2 regions of the Alteromonas sp. genome follow, and region 2 is predicted to be linked to the other one. Evidence: predicted binding sites of a transcription regulator. Region 2 holds the regulator's gene; the other holds the start of a gene.
The links. Region 2 encodes LexA, which represses DNA repair genes until DNA is damaged. Its sites were predicted from a motif close to TACTGTATNNNNATACAGTA; they were not measured.
Positions count from the first base shown of each region.

Region 1 (7,886 bases), on a different contig from region 2:
CGGCCGATATCTGTTTTCCAAAAACCTCTGTTCTTAATACCTGATGTGTTAACAGGCCTTACTTCGTTGCTACTTGTATCCATTAAGTACAAGCCATTTCCATAAACACTTATGAGCAAATAGCGATTATTCAGGCGGTCGATATCAGTCACCCATGTCGATATCCCTGCACTATTTTTTGCCTTTGAGAATTTTAATAATTCTCCGGCCCTTATATCCATTAACCCATTCTCACCGCCGGTCCAGATACCGTCTTCCGATACGATTATCGCAGAGGGAATACCTATGGTCAGGTCAGGAGATTCGTAGGAATAGTCAAGTTCAGACTGGAAACCGGAGGCAATTACACCTAATGAGACATTTAATATACAAAATAGGACAAATAAACCAAAAAACTTCATTTTGGACACTCCATGACCTTTTAAGACAATCCATTGCTCTGGAAAACGAGATAATCATCACGCTTTTAATGAGTTCTTATTTATATTAATCATAAACATGGAGAAGATTACAATGGAAATATTGTATAAAATTAACGCATCGGATGAGTTGGGTAATGCCGATATTTTAGAGTTTATCAGTGGAGGAACGTTACCTGAGACAAATACAATGGAGCAGACTTCGGCCGTAGTGCCAAAGGCTCCGCCTAAGTTACCTGTTTATCCTTCAAGTTTAGATTAAACCAACAACCACTGCATGCCCGCATTTTCTGCGGCCTGCTGATCGTAGATATAGTCTCCCACATAAAGGATATGTGCGGGGGCTATTTGCCATTGTCCGGCAATCATAAGTAGTGCCGTGGGATCGGGCTTGGCAGGGGCGCATTCGCGGGTGAGCACGGTTGAAATGGGGATTTGGTTATTGCTGATTTTAAGCGCTGTGGCCTGTTTGCAGTTGCGGGTAACAATGGCAACGGGCAGATCTGCTTTGATGACGGCATCTACCATGGATTTTCCTGCCGGCAGCCATTTCGCATTCTCAGCATCGGCCATTTCATGATCCAGAATAACCTGATGTGCCGATGCTCTTGAGGTTTCATCAGGCAGGTTATCGATAAAGGTAAGGATATCTTCGCCGGCAGGGCAACCTATTTCCCGGCGCATTTGAGAAAAGTCGAGGACAGACTCCACCAGCGTACCGTCTAAATCAAATATCACTCCGCTGACATTCGTCAAATCTAACTTCATCTCTGTTCTCTCCTTTGTTGCCCGGCATCTGCTGCATCTCTAGTGTAACGAACCATGTCGCTTTTGAATCTAACATTTATGTCATCAACACTGACATTGGGGTAAATGCCGCCAGTTAGTTGTGTACTGAGGAGACAAATACGCCCGCTTCATTCGCCAGGGTTGATGGTCACCTTTCGCCGCGATGCCAATGGTACTGCTGCCGTATTTTCTGTTAATGGCGTCCATGCATGCCATCAGCTTTGTATTCCCTTCGCTTTGTGCGAACAAATCCGGCTGCTTTACATCTTCATCCTGAATTTCAATTGCTCCCACGCCGCACTTATGAAACAACACGCCTTCTTTATATAATGTATCAGCTGCATTACCGGCGGCTTCTGACAGCATTCGCGTGTCAGCGGTGGCAATAGCAAAACGGTGCTGTACAGCTTTATGATAATGCCCGCTGGCAGCGAAAGGGTTCGCATGGGCAAACAGGGTGAGTGTTTTCACGGTACAATTTTGCTTCCTGAGCTTTTCAGCTACCCGCTCAGCATGCCAGCAAAGTGCCTGCCGTAAACTCTGATGGTCCGTAACCGGATGGCCAAAAGCGCGGGTAGCATAGATTTGCTGTTTTTTAGGACGATGACTTTCCCATTCGATGCAGGTAACACCGTTAAGCTCCCGCACGGTACGTTCAATCTCTACAGAGAATTGCTTGCGGATACTTTTAGGCGCTGCGCAGGCAAGCTCCCACGCAGAGCGCACACCACTGCTTTCCAGCTTTTCCGCAATACGCCGGCCAATCCCCCACACATCCTGCGGCGACATTTCCTGTAAGGTGCGCTGGATCTGTGTCTTTTCAGCAAGCACCGCAATGCCGGATTGATCTCCCAGTCTTTTACCCGCATGGCTGGCTACCTTCGCCAGCGTCGGCGTAAGCCCGAAACCCACTCCTACAGGCAGGCGTAACTGCTGCCAGACAGCACGCCTGATAGTTTCACCGTAGGCGTGCCATCCTTCCGGCGGTTGCCAGTTATCAAAATACAAAAAGCACTCGTCGATAGAATACACATGCTGGTGAGGCGCAAAACCGCCAACAATATTCATCATCTGGTTGGACAAATAGTCATACAGTTCATAATTAGACGACCTGATCACTGCCCCTTTTTGTTCCAGCAGTTTCTGTACCTTGTAGTACGGGCCGAATTTCTTTACGCCGAGAGCTTTGGCCTTATCGCACAACGCACAAATGCAGCCATCGTTGTTTGTCAGTACCACCACGGGTTTGTCACGGATAGCGGGGTCAAACACCTTTTCGGCGGACGCATAAAAGCCGTTGGCATCGACTAACGCAAACATTGTCTTAACTGCCTGGTATAGCGATGCATTCTGACAGAACGGACAACAATGCCTTCTTCTTCGAAGGTATCTCCCTCCCCCAACACGTAAGGCTGCTGATGTTTGCCGGGCGATACCAGAACCATAGCTTTGCGATCGAACAGCTTACACACAAACACACCATTCAAATTAGCCACTACTACATCCAGCGAAGTGGGTGCAGCAGCGCGGTCGACAATGAGTAAATCGCCATCGAATATGCCCACGCCGGTCATCGACTCTCCCTGTGCCTGGCCAATAAATGTAGCAGTGGGATGGTCGATAAGCAGCTCGTCGAGATCAAGCCCAAGCTGACGGTATTCGGCAGCCGGGGACTCGAAGCCGGTGATACCAGCCTGTGCAATAACCGGAATAATTCTCAACATAGTACAAAAAACAGTTGCCTCAGATACTGTTTATTTATACAGTAATTATGAATCAGGTTAAAATTAAATTTCATTTTACGTTCGACATCGGAGAACCATCATGGCTATTACAGTGCAATATGTTGTTTCGCATAAAGGGGTAGAAAAGTTGGTCACTACAGACAAGAAGGAAGCTGATCAGTATGACAAAATGCTGGATGCGGCAGACAATCTGGCTGCTTACATCGGTGCGAAAGGTATCAAGCTGGAAGACGACGTGATTGAGAATCTGTCTGTCATGCTGGCAAAGAATAAAGATGCCGTCGGCAAATTGCTCAAAGGCGCTTCTGCTGATGACGTCCTCGACGCCGAATCAGCAGAAGTGGTAAAGCTACAGGCAAACAGTAAGAACTAAAAGCGGGTTACACCACATTCCGCTTATTGGTAAAGCGGGTGATAACCGAGTGAACTTCGTTAACGGTTTTACGCAGACGCTGGCTGGCATCTAAAGATGATTCAGATGCCCGCTGGGTATCTTTGGCACCATCGGCAATTTCTACGACTTGCTGATTGATGTGTTCTGCAACAGAACTTTGCTGCTCTACTGCGGAGGCCATTTCGAAGGTTTGATCTGCAATAACACTCACGGCCTGATTAATATCTGCCAGTGTTTTACGGGTATCTTCGACAATGGCCGTGCCCTGCTCGGCTGACGCCATACCGTCATTGGATACTCTAACAGCACGTTCTGACCGCTCAGCCAGAACATGGATAATATTATGAATTTTATCTGTGGACTCTCTGGTTTTTGACGCCAGTGACCGTACTTCATCAGCGACCACAGCGAAGCCTCGTCCCTGCTCGCCGGCGCGGGCAGCTTCAATGGCAGCGTTCAGTGCCAGCAGATTTGTCTGTTCAGCAATGGTCGATATCAAACTGGCAGCTTCACCAATATCATTCGTGGACTGCGCCAGTTCCTGCACGGTGACCGAAATAGAACTGACCGCTTCTTTCAGTGCCATGATGGCAGATAACGCTTCATCCGCTTTCTGATTACCGGCTTCCACATTTTTAGAAGCAGAGCGGGCGCTGTCTGCATTCATATCAACCCGCTCTGATACGCTTTGAATAGCCTGCGACATCTCGTTAACGGCTGAAGCAATGTTTTGCGTTGCCTCGTTTTGCTGCACGACAGCCGTACTGGTGATTTCGGCCTGCTGATGAGTGGTGTTAGCAATCGTATCCAGCCCCGCGGCAGCATCCTGAATGCGGGCAAGGGCTGTACGGCTGCGCGCAAGCTCGCATCCCAGAACCAGTTTGGCACGTGACCGGTTACCGAAGTCGGCAAAATAGGTTTGCGATACCACCGGATTCGAATAGCTGTCCGGAGAAATATCAATAAGCGCCTGCCAGTCACCTTTAATTTTAGAGGCCATCCAGAAACTACACAGCGCGAAACCTGCGGCAGCGATAACAGCAGGCAACACACCCGTTGTGGCGAATAAAGCCGCTACGGTAATAAGCCCCATTACGATAAATGGCAGGTAATTTTTCATGTAGTGAACGGCCAGTTCACCGGTTGACGTACTGGACTTACCTTCACGTAGCCGCTCGTAACGGTATTCTGCACGGGCAATTTCGTCCGGCAAGGCCGGCACACGAACTGATTCATAACCCGTGATCTGAGAATTTTCAAAAACCGGGGTCACGAAAGCCGAAACCCAGTAATGATCTCCGTTCTTGCGCCGGTTTTTTACCAGTCCCATCCAGATATTGCCGGCAGATAAGGTATCCCACATTTCGCCGAACACACCCGGCGGCATGTCCGGATGACGTACAATATTATGGTTTTTTCCAATCAGTTCATCACGGCTGAAACCACTGACTTCAACGAACTCATCATTGCAGTGCGAGATCACACCACGTTTATCGGTAGATGAAATGAGCCGGTAGTGCTGAGGAATGTTATAAAGCTTCTGGGTAACCGGTTGATTATTTCGCATATAATTGACTCACATCCCTGCTTTCTCAGAAATTGGTTAAGGGTCACCTTAACCTTAGCCTATATTTAGACTTTCGAGTAATTGACCTTTAAAAAAAGAGGGAAGGGAGTTTACAGCCCGGAACTGAGTTTGAAAAGTCAGCATTTACTAATGTAAATACACAGAGTTATCACTGCAGAGGGAAATTGAGGGTCACAGTGGTTCCGGAACCGGTATCGCTCTGAATATCTATCCAGCCATTATGAGATTCCATCAAAGCCTGGGCCACAGAAAGGCCAAGACCTGTGCCGCTGCCGGGAGGGCGGGTAGTGAAGAAAGGCGTAAAGATTAATGGCATGTGCTCAGGCTTTATTCCTTCACCATTGTCTTTTATAAACACTTTAACTGCGCCCGGCAGATCAGCTACAGCGATACTGATTGTGCCGCCGGATACACAGGCATCAATTGCGTTTTCAACTACTGCCTCAAGCACCTGCCTGATTTGCTTCCTGTTAACCAGTACCTGTGAGCGGGAATCCGACGCATCGAAATTAAGAGAAACATTTGCAGGAATTCGCCTGATGATTTCCTCCAGACCAAACTCAAGAAGATCATCTAAATCTTCCCAGTTACGTTCCACGGTAACCGGAGAAGAAAAAATCTGCAGTGAGGAAACAATTTCAGCAATACGGTTAGCGCCTTCCAGAGAGGATTTTTGCATGTCTGAAAGCATTTCTCTCACATCCCGCAGCAAGTATTTCAACTCCATGTCAGCGGGTAATTTAGCTGCAGAGGTGCCGCCCTTTTTTAACTCATCCTTAAGTTCATCCCAGGCATCGAACACATCCTTCAGCATATATTCCTGAATTTCACAGTTACTTTTGATAAAGCCGATGGGGTTATTAATTTCATGAGCAATACCTGCAGCAAGCTGGCTAAGCAGTGTCATACGGTCCACCATGGCTATGCTGTCAGAGGAAGGTTTGGCTGACTGTTTAAATGTATCAGCCTCACTGTCAGGAAGTTGAGACAGCAACTGATGATATATAGCGCGGGTTTCGCTGAGAGCACGACGCAGGTTTTGATTTGCCAGATAGGCATCGCGGGAGTAATTATTGAGCATGTCTTCAGCCGCCGTACGCGCCAGCTGCTCACGACTCAATTTTCTCTGCAACAATGCAATTTGCTGCTGCAACTTCTGAATATCTGAACTCACATTAATCTCCGGCAGCCGGACGCCAAATCCGCGCGTTCAACGGATTTCACAGTCTGCTCTGAAATCATATACAAACCCTGAACTAAAGCATAGCTCCGGGTTGTCCAAACTACCCGGCCTGAACATCGAATTTATTCCAAAGTACACACCGGGATCACAATCAGCCGCGAAAACATTTGGCCTCCGCTTTGATCCAAAGATCGCTTTGATCATTTTTACCCGCAAATCAAGTCTTTTTTATGCACAAGGCTGTGGATAACTTTGTGCATTGTTTGTATACATGGCGTTGATGACTGTATTACCAGTCCCCTCCGGCGCCAACAGATTAAAGCCTTTGATACCATCGCAGCGCAGAAACCGTACGGTGTCTATCAATTCGACAATAATAAATAGTCAACTCTTTTTTGATTGCTTTCCACCAATACCACAAAAGTTTGGCTTGTGGAAATAATCCTACTAATCCTGATCCACAAACAAGGAGATCCGGCAAATACATACCGTCCGGGAGGATCGCTCCCGATCCCGTACCCCCCTATCCGCCACATCAAATAACACTATTGATAATTCCAAATTTCCAATATCCATGCGGCGCCGCAGACTGGTTATGGTTAACAAACCATTAACTTAACAGCCGTCTTAATCCCAGCTTAATGGAACAGGGCGTAACGTTGCATTTAACACAAATGTAACAACGCCTGACAAGAGGAGCAACTAATGAGAATACTTCTTGTAGAAGATGAAGAACTGCTATGCAGCAGTCTTTCACGGGCGTTATGTGAAGAGTGTTACGCCGTAGATACTGCCAGCGACGGAGACAGCGCCGTCTATCATGCCGAAAACTGGAGTTACGATGCAGTCATTCTGGACATTATGCTGCCCGGTTGCTCCGGCTGGAAAGTGCTGGAGCGAATCCGTCGCTTCAGTCATGTACCGGTAATTATGTTAACGGCACTGGACGGACTGAAAGAACGTATTACGGGGCTGGACAGCGGAGCCGATGACTATATCACTAAACCCTTTGATTTATACGAACTGCTGGCAAGACTGCGGGCTGTAATACGGCGGTCTCAGGGTCATTCATCACAAATCATAGAAATAAATGATGTTTGTCTGGACACACAGGCCAAACGCGTCACCCGTTCCGGTGAAGAAATTCACCTCACTGCCAGGGAATATGTGATTTTCGCGCACCTCGCCTGCCGTAAAGGTCACACCGTTACACGAACAGAACTCTATGAACACCTGTTCGACGAAAAAGACGACACGATTTCCAATCTGATTGACGTACATATCTCCAGTTTGCGCAAAAAACTGGGAGCTGAACTGATACGAACCCGCAGAGGACTGGGTTACTTCATCGGAGATGACTTGTGATGGGCCATTCTATCCGGTTTCGTCTTCAGCTATGGATGTCGTGCCTGTTTACCATCATTCTTCTGGTAGCGGGTATCAGTCTTTGCATTATTGATGATAAGGCAAGAATGAACAGCATAGACTCGTCTTTGACCCATAAACTTGCCGCCGTTCACTTCGCAGCCAGAGACAGCCTTGAGTTCAACAAACCTAAAGCTGACTGGCAAGTGCCCCCACATAAAACGGCAAAAGTTTATGATTCCAGAACCCAGAGCCTTAACGATCTGCTTCTTGGCCCCGGCAGCGAACAGTTTTCTGAAGGCTGGGTACAGGAGAAAGCTTACTTCATCGTCTGGGATTCAAAAGGAAAGCGCCTGGTAGCGAGCCGGAATGTCCCCGCTACAGCATCATTGCCAGAAGTCAC
Region 1 covers NZ_CFHOXV010000018.1:48,493-56,378, reverse strand. The annotation lists gene AC4PME_RS11670 (hybrid sensor histidine kinase/response regulator transcription factor) at 1-401, opposite strand, end outside; gene AC4PME_RS11665 (HAD family hydrolase) at 678-1,187, opposite strand; gene AC4PME_RS11660 (Y-family DNA polymerase) at 1,272-2,528, opposite strand; gene AC4PME_RS11655 (S24 family peptidase) at 2,516-2,932, opposite strand; gene AC4PME_RS11650 (YebG family protein) at 3,033-3,326, shown strand; gene AC4PME_RS11645 (methyl-accepting chemotaxis protein) at 3,334-4,914, opposite strand; gene AC4PME_RS11640 (sensor histidine kinase) at 5,084-6,109, opposite strand; gene AC4PME_RS11635 (response regulator transcription factor) at 6,824-7,483, shown strand; gene AC4PME_RS11630 (ATP-binding protein) at 7,483-7,886, shown strand, end outside.
Region 1: AC4PME_RS11655 (S24 family peptidase) is a predicted target of LexA. The motif match lies at 2,957-2,976, and genes of this name have one in related genera.

Region 2 (7,886 bases):
GAAGGTAATCTGACAGCGGTCAAACACCCGCCTCCGCTCAGTAAAGCATTCCGTGCACTCCTGCGAAATAAGGCATTCATGGTACTGGCGTTATATTCATTGCTGCCGTGTATCTTTATTCCGGTGTTCTACAAATCCGGCGTTTACTTCGCAAGCATGCTCTTTCACGACGAGAAGCTGACGACCTGGCTCATTATGAGTCTGGCGGCAGGAAAGCTGGTGGCGCTACCCTGGTTTAACCATCTCTCACAGCGCATGGAAAAGCATCATGCCATGATCCTTGCGCTGGCCGGGCTGGCTGTGACTTTCCTTAGCTTTCTTCTGCTGATCCCGGCCACGATGACCGGCGCCTGTGTTTATTTCGTTGTTTGTGGTTTTTTCTCAGGCGGACTGCTGGTACTGGTGTGGTCAGCATTACCAGACACCATTGAATACGGTGCCAGGGATCAGGGGATACCTAATCAGGCGCTTACCTTTGGCGCATTTCATCTGGTGATGCGGATAAGCGACGGTCTGTCTTTTGCTGTGATTGCCGGTGCGCTGGAATATGCGGCGCAAAGTGCAAACGCTGATATTGAGTCTGTGCTGTTCGTCGAAATCATTACGCTGGTAGCCAGCGCAGGCTGTCTGCTCGGGGCTGTGGTGCTCTGGTTTTATCCTCTCACCCGGGCGGTGCATAACGCGTTAGCTACTGAAAAAGATAAATAATGACGCCAAGGGTAAACGGCGACATTACGGTAGTGATGAGGATCGACGCAGAGACCTTTCCCGCCTCTTTCTGATAATACTCTGCCAGCATAAACGGGCCTGTACCTGCAGGTAACGCGCTGAGTAAAACCACGTAAAAAATCCCTGTCGCGTTATCAGGCATGATCAACACCGCGATTACGTATGCCAGCGCCGGGTGGATAAGTAGTTTAGTGAGCACAAAGCTGATAACGGAAGCGCTGCTGCCTTTCATTGAGGTATGACTGCCGGCAATAAACAATCCTATAGTCACCAGTGCGCAGGGGGCTGCAGCGTGACCCAGCAACGATGCCGTGGTCAGCAATGGTTGCGGAGCATCAATATCAAAAGCCGGAAACATTACCCCGGCCAGTGGTGCAATCACCACCGGATTTTTCAGAAGCTTTGAACTTACATCTGCAATCAGACTACGAAGGCTTACTGCTTTACTGAGATCAATCTCAATCAGCACAATGGCAACAGCAAATAAAACACAAACGGTGATGATTGTCGCAATGAGCACTGGCGTCTGCGTTTCGCTTCCTGCTACCGCCATGAGCAAGGGAAAGCCCATAAATCCGGTATTGGCGTAACTGGTGTTTAGCCCGTCTATTGCACTCTCTGATAACGACATATTACGTTTCTTTTGTACTGCGACAGTAAGCGTAAAAATGACAAACACGGCGAGGGTGAAGCTCAAAACAAAACCCGGTTGCCAGAGAGACGCAATGGCAGACGTTGCTGTGATGTCAAAAAGCAGCGCAGGCAACGCCAGCCAGACAACAAATTTATTGAGTTGTGTAGTGGCAGAGTCGTTCAGCAAATCCCTTTTGCGTAAATACCAGCCAAGGAATATGAGGGCAAATATGGGGAATATGAGCGTGAAAACAGACAACATGAAATGACAGGTGATCAGGGAACCGGCGGTCAGATTACCTTTAGTCTTATCATTCAATCCAATATAGAATTGAGTTAATTCTGATACAAGTATTGAATCGTAATGGATATAAAACCCTTAAGATATTTTATTGCGGTAGCAGAAACCGGTCATGTGGGTCGGGCTGCGCAGCGGCTAAACATCACTCAGCCACCTCTCAGCCGACAGATCGCACTGCTGGAAGAAGAGCTGGGTACGGCATTGTTCAGCCGTCACCCGAAAGGCGTGAGCCTGACTGCCGCAGGAGAGCAGTTTTACCGCGACAGCAAAACCATATTGCAATCGGTCAGCAAAGCTGCGGAACGGGCGAGAGCGACCGGTGCCGGAAAGTCGGGAAGCTTGTCTGTGGGATTCATGATGCATGCGGCTTATAACATTGTGCCTGAACTGGCCAGACAGTTTATGTCCCGCTATCCCGCTGTGTCCTTTCATATTCAGGAAGTTATTCCCTTTGAGTTAATTAACGGCGTTACTTCTGCGCAGTTTGATGCCGCCATCATGTTAAAGCCGGCGACCTCCCGCGGACTGGAAATGCTGTCTTTGCGCACTGAAGCACTCTGTCTGGCAGTGCACAAACACCACCGGCTGGCCGTGGCAAAAAAAGTCTGCGCAGAGGATTTAGTTGACGAAAAATTCATTGTTACGCCCCACAATGTGGCGCCGGAGCTGCGTAACACCATTGAACAGTACTGTGCTGGAGCGAACTTTGTGCCCCGTGTGGTGTTAGAAACCCAGTTACAGCAAACCATCGTGTCGCTGGTGGCCAGTGAAGTAGGGATTGCGCTTGTGCCTGAACCGTTGAAGCAGGTGTGTCCGCCGGATGTGGTTCTGCTGCCGCTGAACAGAGCGCCGGTGGTGGAATATGTGCTGGTATGGCAGCAGGACAACAGCAACCCGGCGCTGGCACGATTTATTGAGTGCGCCACGGAATAACCGTAATAATTTCGCCGGCAGCTCTTGTCAAACCAGCGCAACTGTATATACTCACAGGAACTGTATAGAAAAACAGGGCTGTTTATGCGTCCACTTACTCCAAGACAAACGGAAGTTCTCGAACTGATCAAAACCACCATGCTGGAAACCGGCATGCCGCCCACCCGTGCGGAAATTGCGAAGCAATTAGGGTTTAAATCAGCTAATGCAGCAGAAGAGCATTTAAAGGCGCTGGCCCGTAAAGGTGTAATCGAAATTCTGGCGGGTACCTCACGGGGTATAAAGCTGAATATTCCGCTGGAAGCAGAAAACGATGAAGACGCAGGCTTACCGTTAATCGGCCGTGTTGCGGCAGGTGAACCTATTCTGGCGCAGGAACATGTGGAAATGCATTACAAGGTCGATCCTGATCTGTTCCACCCCCGTGCGGATTTCCTGTTACGTGTAAACGGTATGAGTATGAAAGATATCGGTATTCTGGATGGTGATCTACTTGCCGTTCACCGTACTACTGACGTGCACAATGGGCAGGTAGTTGTTGCCAGGGTTGATGAGGATGTCACGGTAAAACGTCTGGAAAAACGCGGCCGCGAAGTATGGCTGCATGCAGAAAATGAAGAATTCGATACCATCAAGGTGGATCTTGCTGCTGAACCATTCAACATTGAAGGTCTGGCTGTAGGTGTTATCCGCAATGCTGACTGGATGTAAGTCTTTTCGCTAAGCGCGGTGCAATAACTATTGTGTGCGCTGGCCACAGCACTGAAAATTGGAAGGGCGATGATGTGAACCATCATCGCCCTTTTTCTTTACTATTGGCTGGTATGTGCAAAGTGCAGTGTCTTCAGCGCCAGCAGAAAAACATCAGCATTGTCTTCACCACTGACATTTTTTACTACAGTAACCGCTGTTTTATGTTCACGGCAAAGAATGGTCATTGTAATGCCGCCCATACTGCCACCTGAGTGCATCACAGCATCAGGAATATCGTCCATCAAAGCCAGCGCGCTGGCATTGTCTTTATACGCTTTACGTTGTTTGTAATCACCAAATCCGGTTTTCCAGCCTATGCCGAAGCCCACGGTTTCACCATTATTGAGCCTGGCTGGAGTAAACATGGCGCGGGTAGTCTCTGGTTTCAGGTAATCGCTTGCAACATGGGCTACAGCAAACCGGACAATATCTGACGGCGTAGAAATAAAACCGCCGCCGGCCCATTTATAGCTGTGATCCGTTTGTGGCGCATTAATCAGCTCACCTTCGTGTACGGTGTAAGGTCTCGCCCGGTGATCGATGATGGTGTACTGGTCGTCAAATACCGTGTTGTCCAGTTTCAGCGGCGCAAACACTTCTTCGTTAATGATGGCGCGGAAATTCCTGGACGGGTCAGCCCCTTCCATTGCGGCACTGACCAGTGTCCAGGCAAACGTTGAATAACGGTGATCTGTGCCGGGTGCAAACAGCAGAGGATCATCTTTAAACATTGCCAGTGCACTGTCGATATCCGGATAACTTTCATTCAGAAGAAATTCATTGGCCCCTTCTTTGTAGTGCCTGATACCGGCTGTATGTGAGGTAAGCTGGCGCAAAGTAATGACCGGTTTATCAGCAGGCCATGCGCTGACGTATTCAGTGACCGGTTTATCCAGGTCAATGTTGCCCGCTTCCGCAAGACGCATTAATCCGGCGGTGGCGATGAGTTTAGAGACACTGCCGATACGCACCTTGTGATCTGTCGTCATAGGTACATGATTTTCAACGTCGGCAAAACCGTAGCCTTTAGCCATCAGCATGCCCTTATCGTTACCGAGCGCCATGGTTATACCCGGCACTGTGTCACGACTTACCGCTTCTTCAAACAGAGCGTTAATAGCGCCGGAAGGAAGATCTTTGGCAAAAACAGAGGGTGTTAAAAATAACAGAAAAGAGGAGAAAACTGCGCGGCGCAACATAGAAGCAATCCCTGACAATAAAAACAATCAGACTACCGCAGTTAACAGGCCGCTACCAATAAAAAAGCCCGCTTGCGCGGGCCGGGCATCCGGACGGTGATGCGAAAACTTATTTAGCTTGTGCTTCTGTGGTGATGTGTAACGTCACTTCGTCACTTACATTCGGTACGTACATATCAATCCCGAAGTCAGAACGCTTGATGGTGGTCATTGCATCAAAACCAATCGCTTCTTTCTGTGTCATCGGGTGTACACCTGAACCATTCAGAGTGACATCCATAGTGACGGACTTAGTCACACCTTTGATCGTCAGATCGCCGGTCACTTCCATCGTCTTATCACCTGTCATTTCAACATCTGTGCTGGTAAATGTTGCAGAAGGAAACTTCGCTGCATTGAACCAGTCAGCACCGACAAATTCTTCGTTCAGTTTTTTAACAAATGAATCAATGGTATCAATTTTCACAGACACATCGATTTTGCTGTCTTCCGGCGCGTCTTTGTCAAACACGATGGTGCCTTCAGCGCCGTTGATAGCGGCTGTCGGGTTAGAGAATCCGAAGTGATTCCATGAAGCGATAACGCTGGTGTGAGTAGGATCAATCTGGTAGCTGACAGGCGCCGCGAATGCGCCTGCACTGATTAAACCTGAAACTAATACTGCCGGGATAAATTTATTCATTACACATTCCTTTCATAACGTTGATGTCACAAGTGTGAGGACGATTTACTTACCTATAATACGGCGTTCCTGAAATACGGATGTGTCGAAGATCTGAACGAAACATTCGAAATATCAGAATGAAGTGCTCTGACCCTGTTTCTGAGGCTACCCCGGCCATTTATTTTTTCAGAAAGACTAGACACAAGATGAAATCTGTTTAATTCTTATACCGTTGTTAACGAAAAAATAACAAAAAAAAGATAAAAATTAACAGGCGGCTAGCCTGATACGACAGGGTCCTGTGAGCAGGGTATTACACAAGATCCTCCATCACGGAGGTGTTGAGTGAAGAAACTCGTATGTAACGCAATGATGGTTTGGGGGTTAGCGATGTCTGTTATTCCGGCATCGCTGCAAGCAGAAACCATGGCAACATCAGACCGGGCAGGTGAAATCAACCTGAGACAAGGTGTCACAGACATCAGTGGACAGGTTTACGACCTGCATATGCTGATGTTCTCAATTTGTGTGGCCATCGCCGTGGTGGTGTTCGGTGTGATGTTTTACTCCATGTTCAAGCACCGTAAATCCCGGGGCGCCAAACCGGCGCACTTCCACGAAAACGTGAAAGTAGAAATCGCCTGGACAGTCATTCCTTTCCTGATCCTGATTTTTATGGCCGTCCCGGCAGCACAAACCCTCATCGCGATGGAAGATGCCAGTGAACCTGAAATGACGGTTCTTGTCACCGGTTCCCAGTGGAAATGGCATTACAAGTACATGGACAGCGATGTGTCCTTTTACTCCATCATGGCTACACAGCGTGAGCAGATTGAGAACAAATTCGAAAAAGGGGAAAACTACCTGCTTGAGGTAGATCGTCCTCTGGTCATTCCTACCGGACAAAAAGTCCGCTTCCTGATCACCTCTGACGACGTTATCCATTCCTGGTGGGTGCCCGATTTCGCAGTGAAGAAAGATGCTAACCCTGGCTTCATCAATGAGGCGTGGACCAAAGTGAATGAGCCCGGTATTTACCGTGGACAGTGCGCTGAACTGTGCGGGAAGGATCATGGTTTCATGCCGGTAGTGGTGATTGCGAAGAGCCCGGATGAATATAAAACCTGGATGACAGAGCAGGAAGCCATTGTGAAACAGGCGAAAGAAGAAGAACAGCGTCTGCTGGCCATGAACATGAGCAAAGAAGAGCTGATGAGTACCGGCGAGAAAGTGTACAACGCGACATGCGCAGCCTGCCACATGCCTAACGGTCAGGGGTTGCCGGGCGTTTTCCCTGCACTTAAAGGCAGTCAGATGGTATTGGAGGATCAGAAAGCGCACATCGATATTGTGCTTAACGGTAAAGCAGGCACGGCCATGCAGGCGTTTGGCAAGATGCTGTCCCTGAAAGATATCGCCGCCGTGATTACCTACGAGCGGAATGCCTGGGGAAATAACACCGGCGATGTGATCCAGCCTAAAGACGTTAATGCAGTAGCAACCGGTAAATAGGAGCGTGCGATGAGTAAAGCAACTGAAACTATGACGCCGGAGCACACTGCGGCACATGATGAACATCACGATGATCACCACGGACACGGCGCACCGGCAGGCCTGATGCGCTGGGTGCTGACAACTAACCACAAAGATATCGGTACGTTATATCTGTGGTTCGCCTTCATCATGTTTCTTACCGGCGGCGCGATGGCGATGGTGATCCGCGCCGAACTGTTCCAGCCCGGTTTACAAATCGTAGACCCGAATTTCTTTAATCAGATGACCACAGTGCACGGCCTGATAATGGTATTCGGTGCTGTCATGCCGGCGTTTACCGGTCTGGCTAACTGGCTGATCCCCATGATGATCGGCGCACCGGATATGGCATTACCGAGAATGAACAACTGGAGCTTCTGGATCCTGCCGTTTGCATTTTCCATGCTGTTAGGTTCACTGTTCATGGAAGGTGGTGGCCCGGCTTTCGGCTGGACCTTCTATGCGCCGCTGTCGACGACATACAGCAGCGACAGTACCGCGCTGTTTGTGTTCTCAGTCCATATTATGGGGATTTCTTCCATCATGGGCGCAATCAACGTAATCGTGACTATCTTTAATATGCGTGCGCCGGGTATGACATGGATGAAAATGCCGCTGTTCGTCTGGACCTGGCTTATTACTGCATTCCTGCTGATTGCTGTAATGCCTGTACTGGCCGGTGCAGTGACCATGGTGCTTACCGACAAATTCTTCGGGACAAGTTTCTTTGATGCTGCCGGCGGCGGTGACCCGGTTATGTTCCAGCATATTTTCTGGTTCTTCGGACACCCTGAAGTCTACATCATGATATTACCGGCTTTTGGCATTATCTCGCAGATTGTGCCGACCTTCGCCCGCAAGCGCCTGTTCGGCTATGCCTCCATGGTGTACGCCACAGCCTCCATCGCCCTGCTCTCATTCATCGTCTGGGCTCACCATATGTTTACCACGGGTATGCCGGTGTTTGCTGAAATGTTCTTTATGTTCGCCACCATGCTGATCTCCGTACCCACCGGCGTGAAAGTGTTTAACTGGGTGGCCACCATGTGGCGGGGTTCCATGACCTTTGAGATCCCCATGTTATTTGCTCTGGCATTCATTGTGCTGTTCACCATCGGTGGCTTGTCCGGATTGATGCTGG
Region 2 covers NZ_CFHOXV010000005.1:88,449-96,334, forward strand. The annotation lists gene AC4PME_RS05395 (MFS transporter) at 1-708, shown strand, start outside; gene AC4PME_RS05400 (AEC family transporter) at 689-1,624, opposite strand; gene AC4PME_RS05405 (LysR family transcriptional regulator) at 1,727-2,596, shown strand; gene lexA (transcriptional repressor LexA) at 2,681-3,307, shown strand; gene AC4PME_RS05415 (serine hydrolase domain-containing protein) at 3,409-4,548, opposite strand; gene AC4PME_RS05420 (YceI family protein) at 4,658-5,230, opposite strand; gene coxB (cytochrome c oxidase subunit II) at 5,639-6,724, shown strand; gene ctaD (cytochrome c oxidase subunit I) at 6,734-7,886, shown strand, end outside.